DNA from 2 places in the Marinobacter sediminum genome. Region 2 is predicted to be linked to the other one. Evidence: riboswitches for the same ligand, from Rfam matches in the RefSeq annotation. Region 2 holds a riboswitch; the other holds the start of a gene.
What was found. Region 2 has a riboswitch for thiamine pyrophosphate ahead of thiB (thiamine ABC transporter substrate binding subunit). Riboswitches for the same ligand answer to the same signal wherever they lie in the genome.
Positions count from the first base shown of each region.

Region 1: linked by a shared signal. The riboswitch ahead of thiC (phosphomethylpyrimidine synthase ThiC) and the one ahead of thiB (thiamine ABC transporter substrate binding subunit) in region 2 are both predicted to bind thiamine pyrophosphate.

Region 1 covers NZ_JAGTWY010000001.1:68,953-78,550, reverse strand. Annotated here, with positions in the region: gene KFJ24_RS00420 (HAD family hydrolase) at 107-763, shown strand; gene KFJ24_RS00415 (class I SAM-dependent rRNA methyltransferase) at 785-1,981, opposite strand; gene gcvH (glycine cleavage system protein GcvH) at 2,096-2,488, opposite strand; gene cpdA (3',5'-cyclic-AMP phosphodiesterase) at 2,648-3,454, opposite strand; gene KFJ24_RS00400 (DUF1249 domain-containing protein) at 3,658-4,143, opposite strand; gene KFJ24_RS00395 (NUDIX domain-containing protein) at 4,143-4,760, opposite strand; gene thiC (phosphomethylpyrimidine synthase ThiC) at 5,200-7,077, opposite strand; TPP riboswitch at 7,170-7,290, opposite strand; gene KFJ24_RS00385 (TolC family outer membrane protein) at 7,474-8,853, shown strand; gene waaA (lipid IV(A) 3-deoxy-D-manno-octulosonic acid transferase) at 8,887-9,598, opposite strand, start outside.
Region 2 covers NZ_JAGTWY010000001.1:1,436,461-1,446,058, reverse strand. Annotated here, with positions in the region: gene KFJ24_RS06865 (thiamine ABC transporter ATP-binding protein) at 1-67, opposite strand, end outside; gene thiP (thiamine/thiamine pyrophosphate ABC transporter permease) at 60-1,742, opposite strand; gene thiB (thiamine ABC transporter substrate binding subunit) at 1,758-2,762, opposite strand; TPP riboswitch at 2,815-2,913, opposite strand; tRNA gene KFJ24_RS06850 (tRNA-Gly) at 3,074-3,149, shown strand; tRNA gene KFJ24_RS06845 (tRNA-Cys) at 3,241-3,314, shown strand; gene KFJ24_RS06840 (NADH-ubiquinone oxidoreductase-F iron-sulfur binding region domain-containing protein) at 3,484-5,199, shown strand; gene fdhF (formate dehydrogenase subunit alpha) at 5,210-8,080, shown strand; gene KFJ24_RS06830 (metallophosphoesterase family protein) at 8,197-9,318, shown strand; gene KFJ24_RS06825 (AAA family ATPase) at 9,315-9,598, shown strand, end outside.

The DNA.
Region 1 (9,598 bases), 1.4 Mb from region 2:
ATCATTCTTACAGAATCCCAAGGGTTCGGCAAACGGAGCCGCAATGCACATGTCATGGTAGACTGTCGCCTTTGGCGCAAGCCCTGCAATCACCGGAGGTAACAGCTTGACCCTAGCGATTTTCGATCTCGACAACACTCTTCTGGCCGGCGATAGCGACCATGCCTGGGGCGAATTCCTTGTAGAAGAGGGTATTGTGGATGCCGAGGAATACCGTAAGGCCAACGACCGGTTTTACCATGAATACCTGAATGGCGAGCTGGACATCCTGCACTACCTCGGCTTTGCGCTTGAGCCTCTGGCAAGCCACAACATGGATCAGCTGCTGGACTGGCGTAATACTTTCATGGACAAGAAGGTCCGACCAATGATGCTCAGCAAGGCTGCCGAACTGCTGGACCGCCATCGCGACCAGGGCCACACCCTGATGATCATTACAGCCACCAACCGGTTCGTGACCGAGCCGATTGCTGAAGCACTGGGCATTGAGCACCTGATTGCAACCGAGCCGGAGCTGGTAAATGGCCGCTATACCGGAGAAGTTGCCGGTATACCCAGCTTTCAGGATGGCAAAGTCGAGCGATTAAACGCCTGGCTGGAAGCGCACGGCAAGAATCTGGACGGAGCCTGGTTTTACAGCGACTCCCACAACGACGTTCCCTTGCTGAAGGTGGTAAGCAATCCCGTTGCCGTAGACCCGGACCCCACACTGGAAGCACTGGCTCGGGATCAGGGTTGGCAGATCCTGTCCTTGCGGGATTGACCAGAATTTGACCAGATTTTTTCAGAAGAAGCTGGTCAGGGACCGTACAAAGCAGGATTTGATGTAATCAGTTTCCGGAATGCCCGGAATTACCGGGTGGTCCGGGGCCTGATGCCCCTGCTCCAGCAGCTGCACGAAGCGATCAATCTTGCGACCACTACCGCGTATAATATCGGTCAGCTTTTCCTGAGAAAGATGCATGGAGCAGGATGCTGATACCAGAATCCCGTCCCGCTCGAGCAAGCGCAAACCCAACTGATTGAGCCGAGCGTATGCCTGCTCTCCTGCCTTCTGATCTCGGCGGCGGGGAATCAGCGCCGGCGGATCCAGCACGACAATGTCGAATTTCTCTTTCTCGTCACAGAGTGCTTTCAAGGCTTCGAAGGCATCCCCTTCCAGGGTTTCCACGTTATCAAGACCGTTCAATCCGGCATTGTGATGCACCGAGTCGATCGCTGACGAAGAGCTGTCCACACAGGTTACATGAGTCGCACCGGCACAGGCGGCCTGAATTCCCCACCCTCCGACATAACTGAAAACGTCGAGGACCCGCTTGCCCGGTGCATAGGCCTGCAACCGCTGACGATTCATTCTGTGATCGTAAAACCAGCCGGTCTTCTGGCCGCCTTCCAGCGGCACCTCAAAACACACCCCGTTTTCTTCAATCCTCAGCAGAGACGTTTCAGGACCATGCGCCTGCTCCACGTATGTGTCCAGCCCCTCAACCTTTCGCATCTTGCCATCGTTTTTCAGAACAATCGCTACCGGATGCACCAGACGCTGAACGGCCCGCACGATCGCATCTTTCAACAACTCCATGCCCGCCGTTGAAATCTGCACTACCACTGTATCGTCAAAGCGATCAATAACCAGCCCGGAAAGGCCATCACTGTCCCCAAAAACCCAGCGGTAAAAAGGTTTGTCGAAAAGACTTTTGCGCAGAGCCAGCGCCGTTTCCAGGCGTTCGGTCAAACGTTTTGGTGTCATGCCATGACTGGCATCGCGACTGATCAGACGACCACAAATCAGGGCCTGCGGATTAACGAAAACCGTTCCCAACGACTTGTCGTTGGACGCTCTCAGCTCAGCCTGAGCACCGGCTTCAAAGTCGCTCAGCGGCGAACGGCGGGTATCCACCTCATTGCTGTAAACCCACAGGTGACCCGCCCGGAGCCGGCGCTCGGCACCTTTGCGAAGATATAAAACCGGAAAATTCATAACGACCACCTGACAGAAACAAAAACGGGGGCGAGGATTATACATAACCCTGAAACAACAACACGGAATAACGGGAGCCGCCGGGCCGGCGGCTCTTGCACCTATTCGCAGAGATTACCCCTCGGCAGCGACATGCTCCGAGTAGGCCGTAGCATCCATCAGACCATCCAGCTCGCCCTGATCAACCAGCTTTACCTTGAACAACCAGCCATCTCCGTATGGATCTTCATTGACCTTTTCCGGCTCATCCTCAAGGGCCTCATTCACCGCAACAACCTCACCGGTGACCGGGCTGAAAACATCTGAAGCTGACTTGACCGACTCCGCCACTCCAGCCTCTTCGCCCCCGTTCACCGTAACACCCAGATCCGGCACACCAATATAAACCACATCACCCAGCTGCTCCTGGGCAAAATCGGTGATACCGACAGTTGCCGTGCCGTCACCGGAAACACGGACCCACTGGTGAGTTTCAATGTATTTGAGATCTGCGGGTATGTTGCTCATGGTCGGATTCCCTGATTGGATTTTTCGCGCAGTTTACCGCAAGAGCCGAATGCCAGCGAGCTTCAGGCACCATAGTCATGATCGAATTCAGATCATCCACTCCCCTGCCCCCTGCGCTTGAGGGAATGCTCGAAGCAGCCAGGCAACTTCGGGGAAGGCTCAGTAGCCTGTGCTGTCCTGGTCCAGCTCGAACTCGAAGTTCGTGGCCCGGTGTACGTCAGTCTTGAAGTTGCCGCCAGCGCTGAGCTCGAACCAACGATAGCCCGGAGGTACAGCCTCAACAGAGAACTGGCTGGATCCAGAGGTAAACTGGATGCAGGTAGAGGGGGTCGCCAAAAGGCTGACGCCGTGCCTTTCCAGATCATGCTCCTGATGAATATGTCCCCAAAGCACCATTCTTACCTGTGGGAATCGATCCACAACCTCCCAGAACGCGTCCCGGTTCCTGAGGCCGATTTTCCCCATCCAGTCAGAACCAATGTCGACCGGGTGATGGTGGAGGGTCACCAGAGTGGGAATGTCAGGATTCTCTCTAAGCGTGCTCTCAAGAAAGTCCAGCTCGGATTGGGCCAGCTCGCCATAGACTTTGCCGGCTACTGAAGAGTCCAGCAGGATAAACTGCCAACCACCCTGAACGATGTGGCGCCGATCTGCCTGATAATCCGCCGCTACTTCACGCAACGTTCCGGCATCATCATGATTGCCTGCGAGCCAGGCCGACCCACAAGCAAACGCCTTCAGGCTATCGCCAAAAACTCTATAGGCCGTTTCCGAGCTGTCCTGCGCCAGATCACCGGTCGCCAGAATGAGATCCGGCTGACCGTGCACTTGCAGAACTTCTTCAATGACGGCATTCAGACTGTCCCGGGTATTGACCCCCAGCAACTCACCGCTGGCATTGGCCATCAAGTGGGGATCTGTCAGTTGCAGCACCCGGAATGGCCGGGATTCATCCTTTGTGGTCATGGCGCTCTTGGTCAAAATCGGCCTACGTCGCTTGAACTAGGGGTAAGTGTACGACGACAGCTCCTGAATTTATCACTTTGCAATGGAACCGGGATCACATTCTGACCATGCCCTGGCGACAGTTTGCAATTTTTGACAACTATGGCACACAGGTCGCGCCAAGCCAGCCCAATCTCGTCCTGCTTTCAACATGAAGAGAAGATTCAGTCGACACCTTCTCCAGCCGACCAGGCTGCATGCTCCATAGGCAAATGGCCAAAGCGCAGACAGTAATCGAGCCAATCGGCCAGAAAACCATTCACCTGGACCTTTTCATCAGGGTGGTGCATGAAACGATTGGGGTAGTCGTTTACGGGAGCAATCTGCCTATCCCGATAGCAGCTGATAACCTCCGCCAATCCCGCATCATGATAAACGCGCACGGTCATCTGCGGATTGTTCAGCCAGCGTCCGGAATTATGCACCTGCTCGAGCAACAGGGTTTCCGTGAATTTTGCCGTCTGCAGAACCTTTATCCGGACCCGCCCCAGGTACTGGTTTTCGCGATGGAGCTCAAACTCACAGATAGGTCTGCCATCCACTTCCAACTGACGCAGCTTGTTCAGACGCTGATAATTACCATCACACAAAGCGCCCAGCTGCCTGAGATTCGGCACATAACGCTTTGGCTTCATGCTCCACTCTGTCATTACTTCGCCTCCTTCCGAAGCCTTGAACGGTTCAGTTCAAGCCATTGAAGCGCGATGATAGCGGCCGCATTGTTGATCCGGCCATCGTGGATCATGGCAATGGCCTCGTCGGCGCCGACCACATGGGCACGAATGTCCTCATGCTCGTGTTCGACACCGAACAGGCCACCCGCGGATTCAGTGCTGATCAGGCCACAGAACAGGTGAATCATTTCTGTGCTGCCGCCCGGAGAGACCAGGTAGTCGCAGATCTTGTCCAGCTCACTGAATGTCAGGCCGGCCTCCTCCTGCCCTTCGCGCTGGGCGACTTCTTCAGGCGTTTCGCCGTCCTCGTTCATGCCCGCGACCAGCTCCAGCAGCCAGGGCGACTGTTCACGCCCGAGGGCTCCCAGCCGGAACTGCTCCAGCAGCACGACTTCATCCCGCGCAGGGTCGTAGGGAAGTACGCAGGTAGCGTCCCCGCGGATAAACAGTTCTCGCGTGAAAACAGGCATTTCCCGGCCATCAAAACGCGGGTGGGTCAGCCATAGCTTGTCCATACGGAAGAAGCCCTGGAAGACGGTTTCGCGTTTTTCGACTTTGACGTCGCTGGCCTGAAACTGGAACGGTTTGGTCATCATACATCCGACTTCTGAATCGACTTTGAACGATAGCCGGTGGCTGACTCTTATTGCAAGCCCCTTGATCCAGGCTCTGGTGCAAGGCCAGTGTTGGGGGCGGCTTTCCAAAACACGCTCCTTGCGGCACGTCCATGTGACGCTTGAGCTCCGCCATCCATGGCTCCGCACAGTTTTGGAAAGCCGCCCCAACACTGGCCCCATAATTTCCAGAAAGCCGTAGTCTTAAGCGAAACATACAGAGAAAGTCCTCGAACCATTCAGCTATTTTCTCAGCGATATTGCCGAGTTCAGATAGAGCCGGGCTGGTGAGCCTGGTCAGAAACGTGCGGAGCCAGGGATGGCGGAGCCCGAGACGCACAGGGACGTCTCGAGTCGCTTTCTGAGCGGGCTCACCAGCCCGGCTCACGCACAAACCTGTCAGGCCAAGTGTCAGACCTCAGACCTTATCGTAGAGCTTACTGCCGGATTCCACGAATTCGCGAGACTTCTCCTGCATCCCGGCGTCAACCGCCGAAACCTCGTCCAGGCCATGCTCCCTGGCATAATCCCTGACTTCCTGGGAAATCTGCATGGAACAGAATTTCGGACCGCACATGGAGCAGAAGTGCGCCACCTTGGCAGAATCCTTGGGCAGGGTTTCGTCGTGATAAGAACGCGCGGTATCCGGATCAAGCCCCAGGTTGAACTGGTCTTCCCAGCGAAACTCAAAACGGGCCTTGGAGAGTGCGTTGTCCCGAATCTGGGCTCCGGGGTGTCCCTTGGCAAGGTCAGCGGCGTGGGCGGCAATTTTGTAAGTGATGATGCCGGTTTTCACATCGTCCTTGTTGGGCAGCCCAAGGTGCTCTTTGGGCGTAACGTAGCAGAGCATTGCGCAGCCATACCAACCGATCATCGCGGCGCCAATGCCCGAGGTAATGTGGTCGTACCCGGGAGCAATGTCGGTGATCAACGGGCCAAGGGTATAGAACGGCGCCTCATCACAGCACTCAAGCTGCTTGTCCATGTTTTCCTTCACCAGATGCATGGGCACATGGCCGGGGCCTTCGATCATCACCTGCACGTCATGTTTCCAGGCAATTTTTGTAAGCTCGCCTAACGTCTCCAGCTCACCAAACTGGGCAGCGTCGTTGGCATCGGCAATTGAGCCCGGACGCAGTCCGTCGCCCAGACTGAAAGAAACATCGTAGGCTTGCATGATTTCGCAGATGTCTTCGAAGTGCTCGTAGAGAAAGCTTTCCTTGTGGTGAGCCAGGCACCACTTTGCCATGATTGAGCCACCGCGAGACACAATCCCTGTGGTCCGCCGGGCGGTCAGAGGCACATGGTGAAGGCGCACACCGGCATGAATGGTGAAGTAGTCAACGCCCTGTTCTGCCTGCTCAATCAGAGTATCGCGGAAGACTTCCCAGGTCAGGTCCTCAGCCACACCGCCAACTTTTTCCAGGGCCTGATAGATGGGCACCGTGCCAATAGGGACCGGGGAATTGCGGATAATCCACTCCCGCGTTTCGTGTATGTTCTTGCCAGTGGACAAGTCCATAATGGTATCCGCGCCCCAGCGAATTCCCCAGGTCAGCTTCTCCACTTCTTCCTCTATCGATGAGCTCACCGCGGAATTACCGATGTTGCCATTAATCTTCACCAGGAAGTTACGCCCGATAATCATCGGCTCGGATTCAGGGTGGTTAATGTTTGCCGGGATGATGGCACGACCTCGCGCCACTTCATCACGGACAAACTCCGGCGTAATCTCTTCCGGCAGGCTGGCGCCGAAGGCCTGTCCGGGATGCTGGTCTTTAAGCAGCCCCTTATCACGGGCTTCCTGAAGTTTCAGGTTTTCCCGAATGGCAATGTATTCCATTTCCGGCGTGACAATACCCTTGCGCGCATAGTGCATCTGACTGACATTTTTACCCGGTTGCGCCCGCAGGGGTTTGCGCTCGTCCATGAATCTCAGTGTATCCAGCTGAGGATCTTTCATCCGGCGAAGAGTAAATTCCGACGTGTAAGCGGGTAACTGCTCCACGTCGTCGCGCTCGAAGATCCATGGGGTACGGATCGGTTCGAGCCCCTTGCGGAGGTCAACGGCTGCTTCAGGGTCGGTGTAGGGGCCAGAGGTGTCGTAGACCATAACTGCCGGGTTCTGCTCTCCCCCCAGCTCTGTGGGCGTATCGCTGACGGTTATTTCCCGCATGGGTACGCGCAAGTCGACACGACTGCCTTGCACGTATACCTTTCGGGAATTTGGCAGGGATGTAACTGCTGCGGAATCTACCTGGGCGGAATCACTGAGGTAGGAAGGTAGCTCTGTCATCATTCGCTCCCGGGACTTCTGTTGGATGTCGGGTCGCGTATGACGGAGCTGCGGACACAGCTTCCCCTTCGTACCGGGAAAAGTCTGCCTCTGAGCGATGTGGTCTCAATCCCTACGCCGGTATTATCCGGATCAGGTCGCGGGTTCTGCATTGCAATCTCAGCCGGCCGCCCTCATTCAAAGTAAGGCAGGCCAGCACCCCGTCAAGACGCGAAACTGTTTTGTGTAACACCTACAATCGGTGTTGTTTGCAAGTGTAGAGCTGCCAACCATTATTGTCCATAATGGCCAACCATAGCCTTTCGATTGCACTGCTCATCACAGCTTTTGTGGTTCTGCAGCCAAAACAGCGTTTCAGAGCGGGACGCATATGCGCACAGGTATTCAGGAGAAACGATGAAGAAACGACTGCTTTCCGGACTTGTTGGCCTATTGGCGGCCCAGCCTGCCCTTTCCATGGATCTGGTAGAGACCTATGAGAAAGCACTCTCCTACGACTCTGGCATTGCTGCCGCCCAGGCCAGCTTCGAAGCTCAAAAGGCCGCGAGCGACGTCAGTAAGAGCGCCTTGCTGCCGCAGATTGGCGCGTTTGGCGAGACGAACCACACCGATGTGGACGGTCCAAACCAGGACAACAGTTACCGTGAACTGAACTATGGCATTCAGTTGACCCAGCCACTGTTTCAGGCGGATGCGTGGTTCCGGTATGACGCGAGCCAGTTCCAGACAGATTCGGCACGCGCCCAGTACAACCTCGCGCAACAGCAACTGATGTTGGACGTTGCCACCGCCTACTTCAACGTACTCCGCGCCAGGGACACAGTGACGACAACATTGGCGGCTGAAGCTGCAATTCAGCGCCAGTATGAACAGGCACAGGAGCGTTTTGATGTAGGCCTGATTGCGATTACTGAGGTTTATGAGGCCCGCGCAAGCTACGATGACACCCGAAGCCGGCGCATCGTCGCTGAAAATCAGCTGAACATTGCGCGGGAACAGGTAGCCCGGCTAACCGGAGAATTCGCGGAGGACCTCGAAAACCTGCGTCAGAACTTCCCTCTCGGTCGGCCGGATCCGATGAACCCTTCCGCCTGGGAGACGACCGCACTGGAGCAGAACTGGTCGATTCGTTCGGCTATGTACGACCTGAACGCCAGTGAAGCTAACCTGAAGGTTGCCAAGTCCGGCCACTACCCGACGGTCGACCTGACGGCTTCCTATGGCAAGTCTGACATCAGCGGCATTGAAGACCCTAACGCCATCCAGACACAGAGGGATGGCACCACAACCCAGGGCGTCATTGGGCTAACGCTGAACGTACCGATTTATACCGGTGGGGGCACCCAGGCCGGCGTTCGCCAGCAGCGTTCACAGGTGACGGTTGCGGAGCAGTCATTGAATACCGTGCGCAGAGATGTCCGCGTGAACACGCGCAGCCTGTTCCTGACAGTGAACAACAATATTGAAACCGCGTCAGCACTGGGGCAGACGATTATTTCCCGCCGCAGCGCACTGGACGCGACCCGCGCGGGATATGAAGTGGGTACCCGCAATATTGTAGAGGTTCTGGATGCCGAACGTGCCTATTATGTCGCACTTCGAGACTATGCCAATGCCCGTTACGACTACGTGATCAACACGCTTCAGCTGAAGCAGGCGGCCGGAACCCTTAGCCCCCAGGACCTGATCAGTCTCAATAACTGGCTGAGTGAGACGGCGCCCGGAATAGAGGCCCTGGCGAACGAAGAAAAAATGCTGGAAGTTCCGGCCCAATAAATGCTGAAGGCGGACGAACCGTTTCGTCCGCCTTCAGATCCGCTCAATAATTCCGTCCACGACCTTGTCCAGCGCTCCGCGGTTTTTGTCGACCACAGACAGCGCTCGCCGTCCGATTGCCTTTCGCGCCTCTTCGTCACTGAAAAGATGGATGATATGCGCTGCCAATTCGTCCACATTGGTAACGAGTTTGACCCCAGCATCATCCAGCAGACACTGATAAATGGTTTCAAAATTAAAAACGTGGGGCCCTGAGAACACCGGAATTCCCCATGCGGCAGGTTCAAGAGGATTATGCCCTCCGCGTCTGATCAGTGAGCCGCCCACAAAAGCCATGTTACTCACACCATAAAGCATCATCAGCTCACCCATGGTGTCCCCCAGATACACCTGGGCGGTGCCGGGAGCATCACCGGTTGACCGGCGAACGAATGAGAGCCCGGCCTTGCCAATTTTATCTGCTACCGCCTCAAACCGATCCGGATGACGCGGCACAATAATCAGCAAGGCCTCGGGGTGCGCTTCCAGAACCCTCTGGTGGGCCGCCAGCAACTGCACATCCTCACCTTCGTGGGTACTGCCCGCTATCCAGACCGGGCGTTTGGACAGCCTGTTTCTGAGCGCGCCGGACTCTTCACGGACATCGTCTGGAATATCCACGTCAAACTTCACACTGCCCGTTACCGCAACTTTGGCTGCAGCTACACCGATCCGACGGAAACGCTCGGCGTCCCTTTCAGCCTGC
Region 2 (9,598 bases):
GGAAGTTGAAACACCAGGGCTCACGTTCCGGTTCATAGGTAAAAGCGAGATTTCTGACATCAAGCATGGTTTGGCTCCGGGAATTCGGCGCGTGTGCGATGAGAGCGTGCGATCAGAGAGTACGGTCTCCCGAGCAGATTGAAAAAACCAAACAGCGCAAGCAGGAGCAGGATCAGCCACAGACCGGTCGCTGCGGCGGCCTCCATCTGGTAACTCCCCAGTTGCTGGTAGAGAAGCACCGGGATCGTCGGTTTTCCCGGTGAGCCAAAGAGGGCAATGACGCCAAAATCGCCCAGTGACAGGCCTGTCCCATAGGCCATGCCAAGCGCCAGGGGGCGCCGCATACGGGGCCAGTAGAGCCAGCGCCAGCGATACCAGCCGCGGATGCCGAGTTGATCAGCCTGGTGAATGGTGGCGGGATCGAAGTCATGAAAAGGGCCACGCAGTAGCTGCAGAACAAAGGGCAGGGCCATGATCGCATTGATCAGCGCGACCAGTACAAGGCCTTCGTTGGTTATGCCTAGCTTTGGTCGCAACAGCAGAAACAGCCCGGTTCCCAGCACGAGTGGCGGTATGATCAGGGGCAGGTAGGCAGCGACTTCACAAAGCCGTGAACGCAGTTGATTGCCCCCCGATTTCTTCGCCGCCAGAACGAGTAACGACGTTATGACTGCGGCGGCGCCGGCCGGTAACGCAATCGCAAGGCTACGAAGGGTTGCCTGCAGTAGTCCGGAGCCAGACATTGGGGAAGAACTCAGGGACAGGGAATCGGCCAGCCCGGGTAACCCGCGGGACACCACCGCGAGAAGAGGTAGCACCAGGAAAAGGGTAAAGATGCCCAGCAGCAGGCTGTCTGCCAGCAAACGGGCCCGTGTATTGCCCTTGCGGCCATGGTTATCCGCCAGTTTGCGGTCGGGAACCAGGGCCGAGCTTATGCCTCTGCTGAGGACCAGCCACCAGAGTGATCCGCAAATCAGGAGTTGGACAAGCGCAAGGAGTGCGGCCCTGCCGAAATCAAACTCGAATCGCAGGGATTGATAGATGGCCACTTCAAGGGTCGTTGCGGCAGGACCGCCACCGAGCGTCATCACGATCGCAAAGCTGGTAAAACACAACGTGAACACCAGGGCAGCGACACCAGGCAGAACCGACCGAATGGCCGGCCACTCCAGTGCCCTCCATTGCCACAACGGCCCGAGGCCCAGCTGGCTGGCGATGCGCCGTTGTGCCTGGGGCGCACTCTCCAGAGCCTGCAGAAGAATACGGGCTGCCAGAGGTGCATTGAAAAACACATGGGCCAGGACAATCCCGTTGAGCCCGTACAGGTTCCAGCTAAGGGAAGGGGCCAGTTCCTGCAGCAATGACGTAAGCCAACCCTGGCGGCCATAGATAGCGACGAGTCCGGATACGGCGACAACGGTGGGAATAACGAGGCTGAGCTCCATTAGCCGAAGCAGGATTGTGCGGCCAGGAAAGCGCCGGCGGCGGTCCAGAGCACGGGCGATCGGTATCGCGAGCAAAAGACTCAGGATGACCGAGAGAGTTGCCTGCCATACGGTGAAAACAAGGACACTGCGGAGATAGCGGTTGCTCCAGAGTTCGCTAACGTCCAGTGCCGGGGCTTGCCACAAGAGTGCGAAAGCGCCACTTGCCGCAAGGCCGACGACGCCAAGAGCCAGCAAGGTACCGGGCCAGATCTGCCAGCCTGGCCTGCTCAGTGGTGCCCGTATGCTCCGACCCATCGACAAAAGGCCTCTTTACCGTGTCATGGCGTCAAGCCACTCATCCAGCCATGCCTTGCGGTTTTCAGCAACCGTTGCTGGCTCGAAATAGAGGGTTTTGGCCGGTTCGATAAGCCGACTGAACACCTCCGGTAACTCTGGCCCCAGGTCGATCGCCGGGTACATGACATTCTTCAGTGGAATGTGCCGCTGGAAATCTTTGGTGAGTATGAACTGAAGAAATTCACGCCCCAGCTCTTTGTGTGCTGAGGAGCCGACCAGAGCAGCAACCTCGACCTGCAGGTAGTGCCCCTCGTCAAACCTTGCGGCCTGATACCGGTCGGTTTTGTCGATCGCCATGTGATAGGCGGGTGAGGTGCTGTACGACAGGATCATCGGAGCTTCATTGTTCATAAACAGGGAGAAGTAACCGTCGCTCCAGCTCTTGGTTGTCGTCAGTATCTTATCCTTCAGCTTCTGCCATTTTTCCGGGGCCTCTTCGCCGTACACGCTGCGCATCCAGAGCAACAGCCCAAGGCCCGGTGTGCTGGTTCTGGGATCCTGAATGATGATCTTCAGGTCGTCTGGTGCATTGATCAGTTCGTCAAAGCTCTGGGGTGGTTCCGGGAGCTGCTCGGTATCATACACAAACGAGAAGTAGCCCCAGTCGTAAGGCACGAACAGGTTGTCAGACCAGCTGATCGGAAGCTCAAGAGCCGACAAATCAACCTGGTGCGGAGCCAGTAAGCCTGTCTTGCGAGCGGTGTCCATGGTGCCGGTGTCCAGGCCCAGAACCACATCGGCCATGCTTTCTTCGCCCTCAAGGCGCAGCCGTTGCAATATGTCGCCACCACTATCCAGCACAACGTAATGGATTCGGCAGTCGCATTGGGCTTCAAATGCCTGCTTGATCCCGGGGCCTGGCCCCCATTCTGCGGCGAACGATGGATGGGTGTAGACGTTTAGCTCTTGCGACGGTTGAGCTGTGACGGTGAGCGGCAACAGCGTAACCAAGAGCAGGCAGGCAGTGCGGATGAGCATGGTTTTAATCCTCCAGAACCGGTGGGGGATAACCACGCCGCGGATTCACCGTCAGTGGTGAGAACTCAATCCCTTCGCCGGCATAATCCGGATCAGGTTCCGCGGGTATGGTCTCAGCTCGGCATTCCGCCGGGCACCCCGTTGAGTTGCGTAAATTGTATCATGCACCTTGATCCGGGTGCGGCAATCGTTTGCTATCCTGGGCTCGGGTTTTAGGCTAAAAAATGTCCAGAAAACTTTATAAAACAAAAAGTTGAAAAAAGTGGTTGACGCAATCGGCCGAATCCGTAGAATACGCCTTCGTTGATCAAGCGGGAATAGCTCAGTTGGTAGAGCACAACCTTGCCAAGGTTGGGGTCGCGAGTTCGAATCTCGTTTCCCGCTCCAATTTTTCCAGGTTCACTGGTTGAAAGGTCGACACAGTCTCTCACAGCCCACCTGAGAGCATAAAAGATCTGATCCTCTCAGACTTTTACCCGGCGCGGTGGCAGAGTGGTTATGCAGCGGACTGCAACTCCGTTAACGCCGGTTCGATTCCGACCCGCGCCTCCATTATTTTCCCAAACTTCCCTCACGTTGAAAGTTTCAGACGAGGGCCGTCTCCCTGTCCAACCAGTTTTGATCTCTAGCGGCCACATATCCTGATATGCTTCAATGACTAGTAAATAGTCGGGCCAGCCAACAAGGCTGTCTTTTGTACTTTGGGGCCTGGTCAAAAATAATGAGTACAGACGAAGAAGTGGTCAAACGCCGGCGTTCTGCGCTTCGTGGCCGTCAACTCGAACCGGCTTTACTGTCGGAGCTCCGGGACCTGATCGGTGACGAACGTACCGATTCGTCATTGCGCCACCGCAACCGCCTGATCGAGCACCTGCACGCGCTGCAGGACGCCTACGGTTACCTCTCCATGCCTTGCCTCCGGGCCCTGGCCTCTTTCATGAATCTGCCTATGGCCGCCATTTATGAAACGGCCACTTTTTATGCCCATTTCGACGTTATTCACGACGAACAAGCGCCACCACCGGCAATAACCTTACGGGTATGTGATTCGCTTTCGTGCCAACTGGCCGGAGCAGAGGCGCTGCATCAGGCGCTATCTGACGGAGCTGATCCCGCCACGGTGCGTGTGCGGCGAGCGCCCTGCATGGGGCGCTGCGACACAGCACCGGTGGTGGAAGTTGGCCGCCATCATGTGTGCCATGCCAATGCCCAGACTGTGGGCGCGGCGGTCGCAAATGAACAGGTCCAGCCGGATGAGATTCACTGGCAACGTCTGGCGGATTACCGCTCGGCTGGCGGTTATGGGTTGCTTGCAGATTGCCGTGAAGGCCGGGTGAGCGTCGAATCGCTGGCAAAGGAACTCGAGCACGCCGGCCTGCGTGGTCTCGGCGGCGCTGGATTCCCGGCCTTCCGTAAATGGCAGGCGGTGCGGGCGGAGCAGGGGCCACGCTATGCGGTGATCAACGCCGACGAAGGCGAACCGGGCACGTTCAAAGACCGTTATTACCTGGAGCGTGAACCCCATGGATTCCTGGAGGGGGCCCTGGTCAGTGCCTGGGCGGTCGAGGCGCAGGCCCTTTATATCTACCTCCGGGATGAGTATCCCGGGCTGCACAGTGTGCTGACCGAAGCCATTGCCGAGCTGGAAGCGGCCGAAATCGTCGAGCCTGGTTTTATCATCCTTCGCCGTGGCGCTGGTGCCTATATCTGCGGCGAAGAATCAGCCCTTATCGAATCCCTGGAGGGCAAACCTGGCAAGCCACGCCATCGTCCGCCGTTCGTTGCCCAGAAAGGGCTGTTTGGCCAGCCCACCCTGGTCAACAACGTCGAGACGGTTTACTGGATCCCGCGCATCCACGCCCAGGGCGCCGAGTGGTTCGCCAGCCAAGGGCGGCATGGTCGTAAGGGGCTTCGGAGCTTTTCGGTCTCCGGGCGAGTGGCCCGGCCCGGTGTGCACGTTGCCCCGGCGGGGATCACCCTTAATGAGTTAATCGAGGAATACTGCGGCGGCATGGCCGAAGGGCATCGCCTCCTGGCCTATCTGCCCGGCGGCGCCTCCGGCGGAATACTGCCCGCCAGCAAAGCAGACATCCCTCTGGACTTCGACACCCTGCAGGAGCACGGCTGTTTTATCGGCTCCGCCGCGGTGATCGTTCTGTCCGATCAGGACGATTTGAAAGCTGCGGCCTCCAACCTTTTGGGCTTCTTCGCGGATGAGTCCTGCGGGCAGTGTACCCCCTGCCGTGTGGGCACCGAGAAAATGCTGACGTGGCTGGAGCGGAAGACCTGGGATGAGGAAACGCTCCAGCAGCTGGCCAGGGTGATGGCGGATGCCTCCATCTGTGGTCTGGGCCAGGCTGCGCCCAATCCGGTTCTGAGTCTGCTGCGGGATTTTCGCAGCGAACTTGCCAGCCACAACCTCATCGCTAAAGGGTAGGGAAGCCGCCATGAGCCATTCCAGCAAAAGTTTTACCCTGACCCTGGACGATGTCGAAGTTCAGGCCTTCCCCGGCGAAACCCTGTGGCAGGTAGCCAAGCGCGCCGGTGAGACCATCCCGCACCTTTGCTTCAAAGACGCGCCGGGTTACCGCGCGGATGGCAATTGCCGCGCCTGCATGGTGGAAGTGGAAGGCGAGCGGGTGCTCGCCGCAAGCTGTATCCGTGAGGCAGCGCCCGGAATGGTGGTTCGCAGCGCAGGTTCTTCCCGTGTTCAGGCGGCCCGCAAAGGCGTGCTCGAATTACTGCTGGCCGATCAGCCCGAGCGAGCGCGGAGCCCGGACCGTTCCAGCCATCTGTGGGATACGGCGGATCAACTGGCCATCGATGCCAGTGCTGTGCGCCAGCGCATCCCGGCCCATTCGGAACGTAATGAGCCTACGGTTCACCATGTCGAGCCGCGGTCTGACTCGCTGCCCCACGCCCGGGGCCATGACGCCACCCATTCGGCCATGAACGTCAATCTGGACGCCTGCATCACCTGCGGCCTGTGCGAGCGCGCCTGCCGGGAAGTGCAGGGCAATGATGTGATCGGTCTGGCTCACCGGGGCGCCGCGTCCAAGGTGATCTTCGACTTCGACGACCCTATGGGCGACAGCACCTGCGTGGCCTGCGGCGAATGTGTGCAGGCCTGCCCGACCGGCGCGCTCATGCCCGCCACCCTGATCGATGCCCAGGGCCGCGGAGACTCCGCCACGGCCGACCGCACCGTGGACTCCGTATGCCCGTATTGCGGGGTAGGCTGCCAGTTGACCTATCACGTGAAAGACGAGCCTGCCCAACTACAACCAGGGGCAGGCGAGCAGCGAGGGCGCATCCTTTTTGTTGAAGGCAGGGACGGTCCCTCAAACCAGGGCCGGCTATGCGTGAAAGGGCGTTTTGGCTTCGATTACCCCTCACACCCGGCGCGGCTCACCCGGCCGTTGATCCGCCTGGAGGGCGTGGCCAAGGGCGTCGACCCCGACTTTGACCCGGCCAATCCGTTGACGCATTTTCGCGAGGCGAGCTGGGAAGAGGCACTGGAATTTGCTGCAACCGGGCTGACTGAACTCAAAGGCAAGCACGGCCCGAGTGCGCTCGCCGGCTTTGGCAGCGCCAAGTGCTCCAACGAAGAAGCCTGGCTGTTCCAGAAGCTGGTGCGCACCGGTTTCGGCTCCAATCACGTCGACCACTGTACGCGGCTCTGCCACGCGAGCTCCGTGGCGGCGCTGATGGAATGCCTGGGCTCCGGCGCAGTAACCGCCTCCTTTATGCAGGCGCTTCAGGCGGATGTGGTAATCCTCACCGGCTGCAATCCCGCCGTTAACCACCCGGTAGCCGCTACCTACTTCAAACAGGCGGCGCGGAACGGCACCAAACTGATCATCATCGACCCCCGTGGCCAGGCGCTGGACGCTTACGCCTGGCGCAGCGTGCGCTTTTCGCCGGGTGGCGACGTGTCGCTCTTCAACGCCATGCTCAATGTAATCATCAGCGAAGGTCTCTACGATCAGCCCTACATTGATGCCCACACCGAGGGTTTCGAGGCACTGGCAGCAAGTGTCGCCGATATGACCCCGGAGGTAATGAGCCCACTCTGCGGCGTAGAGCCAGAAGCCATTCGTGAAGTGGCCCGCGCCTACGCCGGCGCCGACAGGGCGATGATCTTCTGGGGCATGGGCATTTCCCAGCACGTACACGGCACCGACAACGCCCGCTGCCTGATTTCACTGGCCCTGACCTGCGGCCACACCGGCCGGCCCGGCACTGGCCTGCATCCGTTGCGAGGGCAAAACAACGTCCAGGGTGCCTCCGATGCCGGCCTGATCCCCATGGTATTGCCCGACTACCAACCGGTGGGAGACGCCCAGCTGCGCGCCGCCTTCGAAGAACTCTGGGGCACCGAACTCGACCCGGAGCCAGGGCTCACCGTTGTGGAGATTATGGACGCCATCACGGCGGGCACCATCAAGGGCATGTACATCCTTGGCGAAAACCCCGCGATGTCCGACCCGGATCTGACCCACGCCCGGGCCGCCCTTGCTGCCCTGGAACACCTGGTGGTGCAGGACCTGTTTGTCACCGAAACCGCCCAGTTTGCCGACGTCATCCTGCCTGCCGCCGCCTGGTCGGAAAAGTCAGGCACCGTCACCAACACCAACCGGCAGGTGCAAATGGGCCGCGCAGCGCTGGCGCCACCCGGGGAGGCAAAGCCCGACTGGTGGATCATTCAGGAAATGGCCCGGCGTTTCGGACTGGGGTGGGACTACGCCGGCCCCGAGCAAGTGTTTGCCGAGATGAAACAGGGCATGCACTCACTCGATCATATCTCCTGGTCCCGCCTGGAGCGGGAAGGTTCGGTGACCTATCCATGTCCTGCCGACGACGCGCCAGGGCACGATGTTGTCTTCTCCGATGCGTTCCCACGCGCCGGGGGCCGGGCCAGATTATCGCCGACCCGGCCGCTGCCGCCAGATGAGCCGGTGGATGAGGGCTATCCCATCGTTTTAACCACCGGGCGATTGCTTGAGCACTGGCACACCGGCGCCATGACCCGTCGCAGCCGGGTACTGGATGAGCGGGAGCCCGAAGCGGCCGCCTATCTGGCACCCGCGGAGCTGGCTCGACTGGGCGTCACACCCGGTGATGCCATCCAGGTTGCCACCCGGCGTGGCAGCATCACCCTGACGGCGCGGGCAGATCAGGCTATGCCCGAGGGCATGGTGTTCATACCCTTCGCCTTTGCGGAGGCGGCGGCCAACCTGCTCACCAACCCGGCGCTGGATCCCTACGGGAAGATTCCGGAATTCAAGTACGCAGCTTGCCGGCTCAGCCCGGCGTAGTCTTCGCAGCGAAACTGTCTCGTCCAGAACGACGTTGATTGTCGCATCGCCTCTGTAAAGTATGGGCGGGTAGTCTAGAATGACGCGAAAATTCCCAGATCTCTCAGGTACATAAAATGCCAAAGTTTTTGCATACGGCAGACTGGCAGATGGGCCGGGCATTTACCCGTTTCGAAACCGAAGACGGTGCAGCTCTGGTCGAGGCCCGGTTTGAGGCCATTGAAAAGCTTGCTCAACTGGCCAATGAACATCAGTGCGATGCGGTATTGGTGGCGGGTGACGTTTTTGACGCACAAACGGTTTCTGATCGCACCATCCGGCGGGTATTCAACGCCACAAAGGGGTTTGCCGGCCCCTGGGTCATGCTGCCAGGCAACCACGATGCCGCCCTGGCAGAGAGCGTATGGACGCGGGCCCAGCGCCTGGGTGCGGTGCCTGAGAACGTACACCTTGCGCTTCAGCCCGGCATCATCGATCTGGAACCCCAGAGCCTGAGCATACTCTGCGCGCCCCTGACTCAACGCCATACCTACGGTGATCTGACCGAGCCGTTCAGCGGCTACGAGTCGCCGGAAGGTTTCCCCAGGATCGGCCTGGCCCACGGCAGCGTCCAGGGCCTGTTGCCAGACGAGATCGATTCAACCAACCCCATCGCGCCAGACCGCGCCGAAGCCAGCCGGCTGGACTACCTCGCCCTGGGCGACTGGCACGGCACCAAACAGATCGATGAACGCACTTGGTACAGCGGAACCCCCGAGCCGGAACGGTTTCGGAACAACGAAGCGGGGCATGCCCTGATTGTTGAAGTATCAGAACCAGGCGCAATACCCAAGGTAACCCAATTACCAACAGGGCATTATCAATGGCACCAGTGGCGGGAAACCCTGGCGGTCCAGTCGGACCTTGAGCAACTGCTGGAGCGTCTGGATGCCTTGCCCGAATCCGCCGTGGTCGATTTGCGCCTTGAAGGCTCGGTAACCCTGGCCGGAGAGGAAACATTGTTGAAGGCTTTGTCGGTTGCGGAAGCCAGATTTCGCAGCCTTCGCTGCGAGCGCAGTGGCTTACAGCTTGCCCCCACCGATGAGGACATTGGGGCCCTGAAAGCGGATGGTTATGTAGGCGAGGTGATTGAGAGTCTGCGCCAACGGCAGGAAGGCGCACAGGATAAAGCCGCCCGGGATGCGCTGGCCATTCTGGCGGGGCTGCTCAGGGAGCGGGAACAGGAGGCCAGCCAATGAAACTGCAGCGCATGCGCATTGAGCAGCTACGCCAGTTCCGCAAACCCTTTGTTCTGGACAACCTGCAACCCGGCCTCAACCTGATTCACGGCCCCAATGAATCCGGTAAAAGCACGCTCGTCCGGGCTATTCGTGCGGCCTTTTTCGAGCGCTATCGTTCAACGGCTGTTGACGACCTGCGCCCCTGGGGCGACTCCGCCGCGGCGCCAACCATCGAGCTGGATTTCGAGCACGACAACCGAAACTGGCACCTCACCAAGAGCTTCCTGCAGCGCAAACG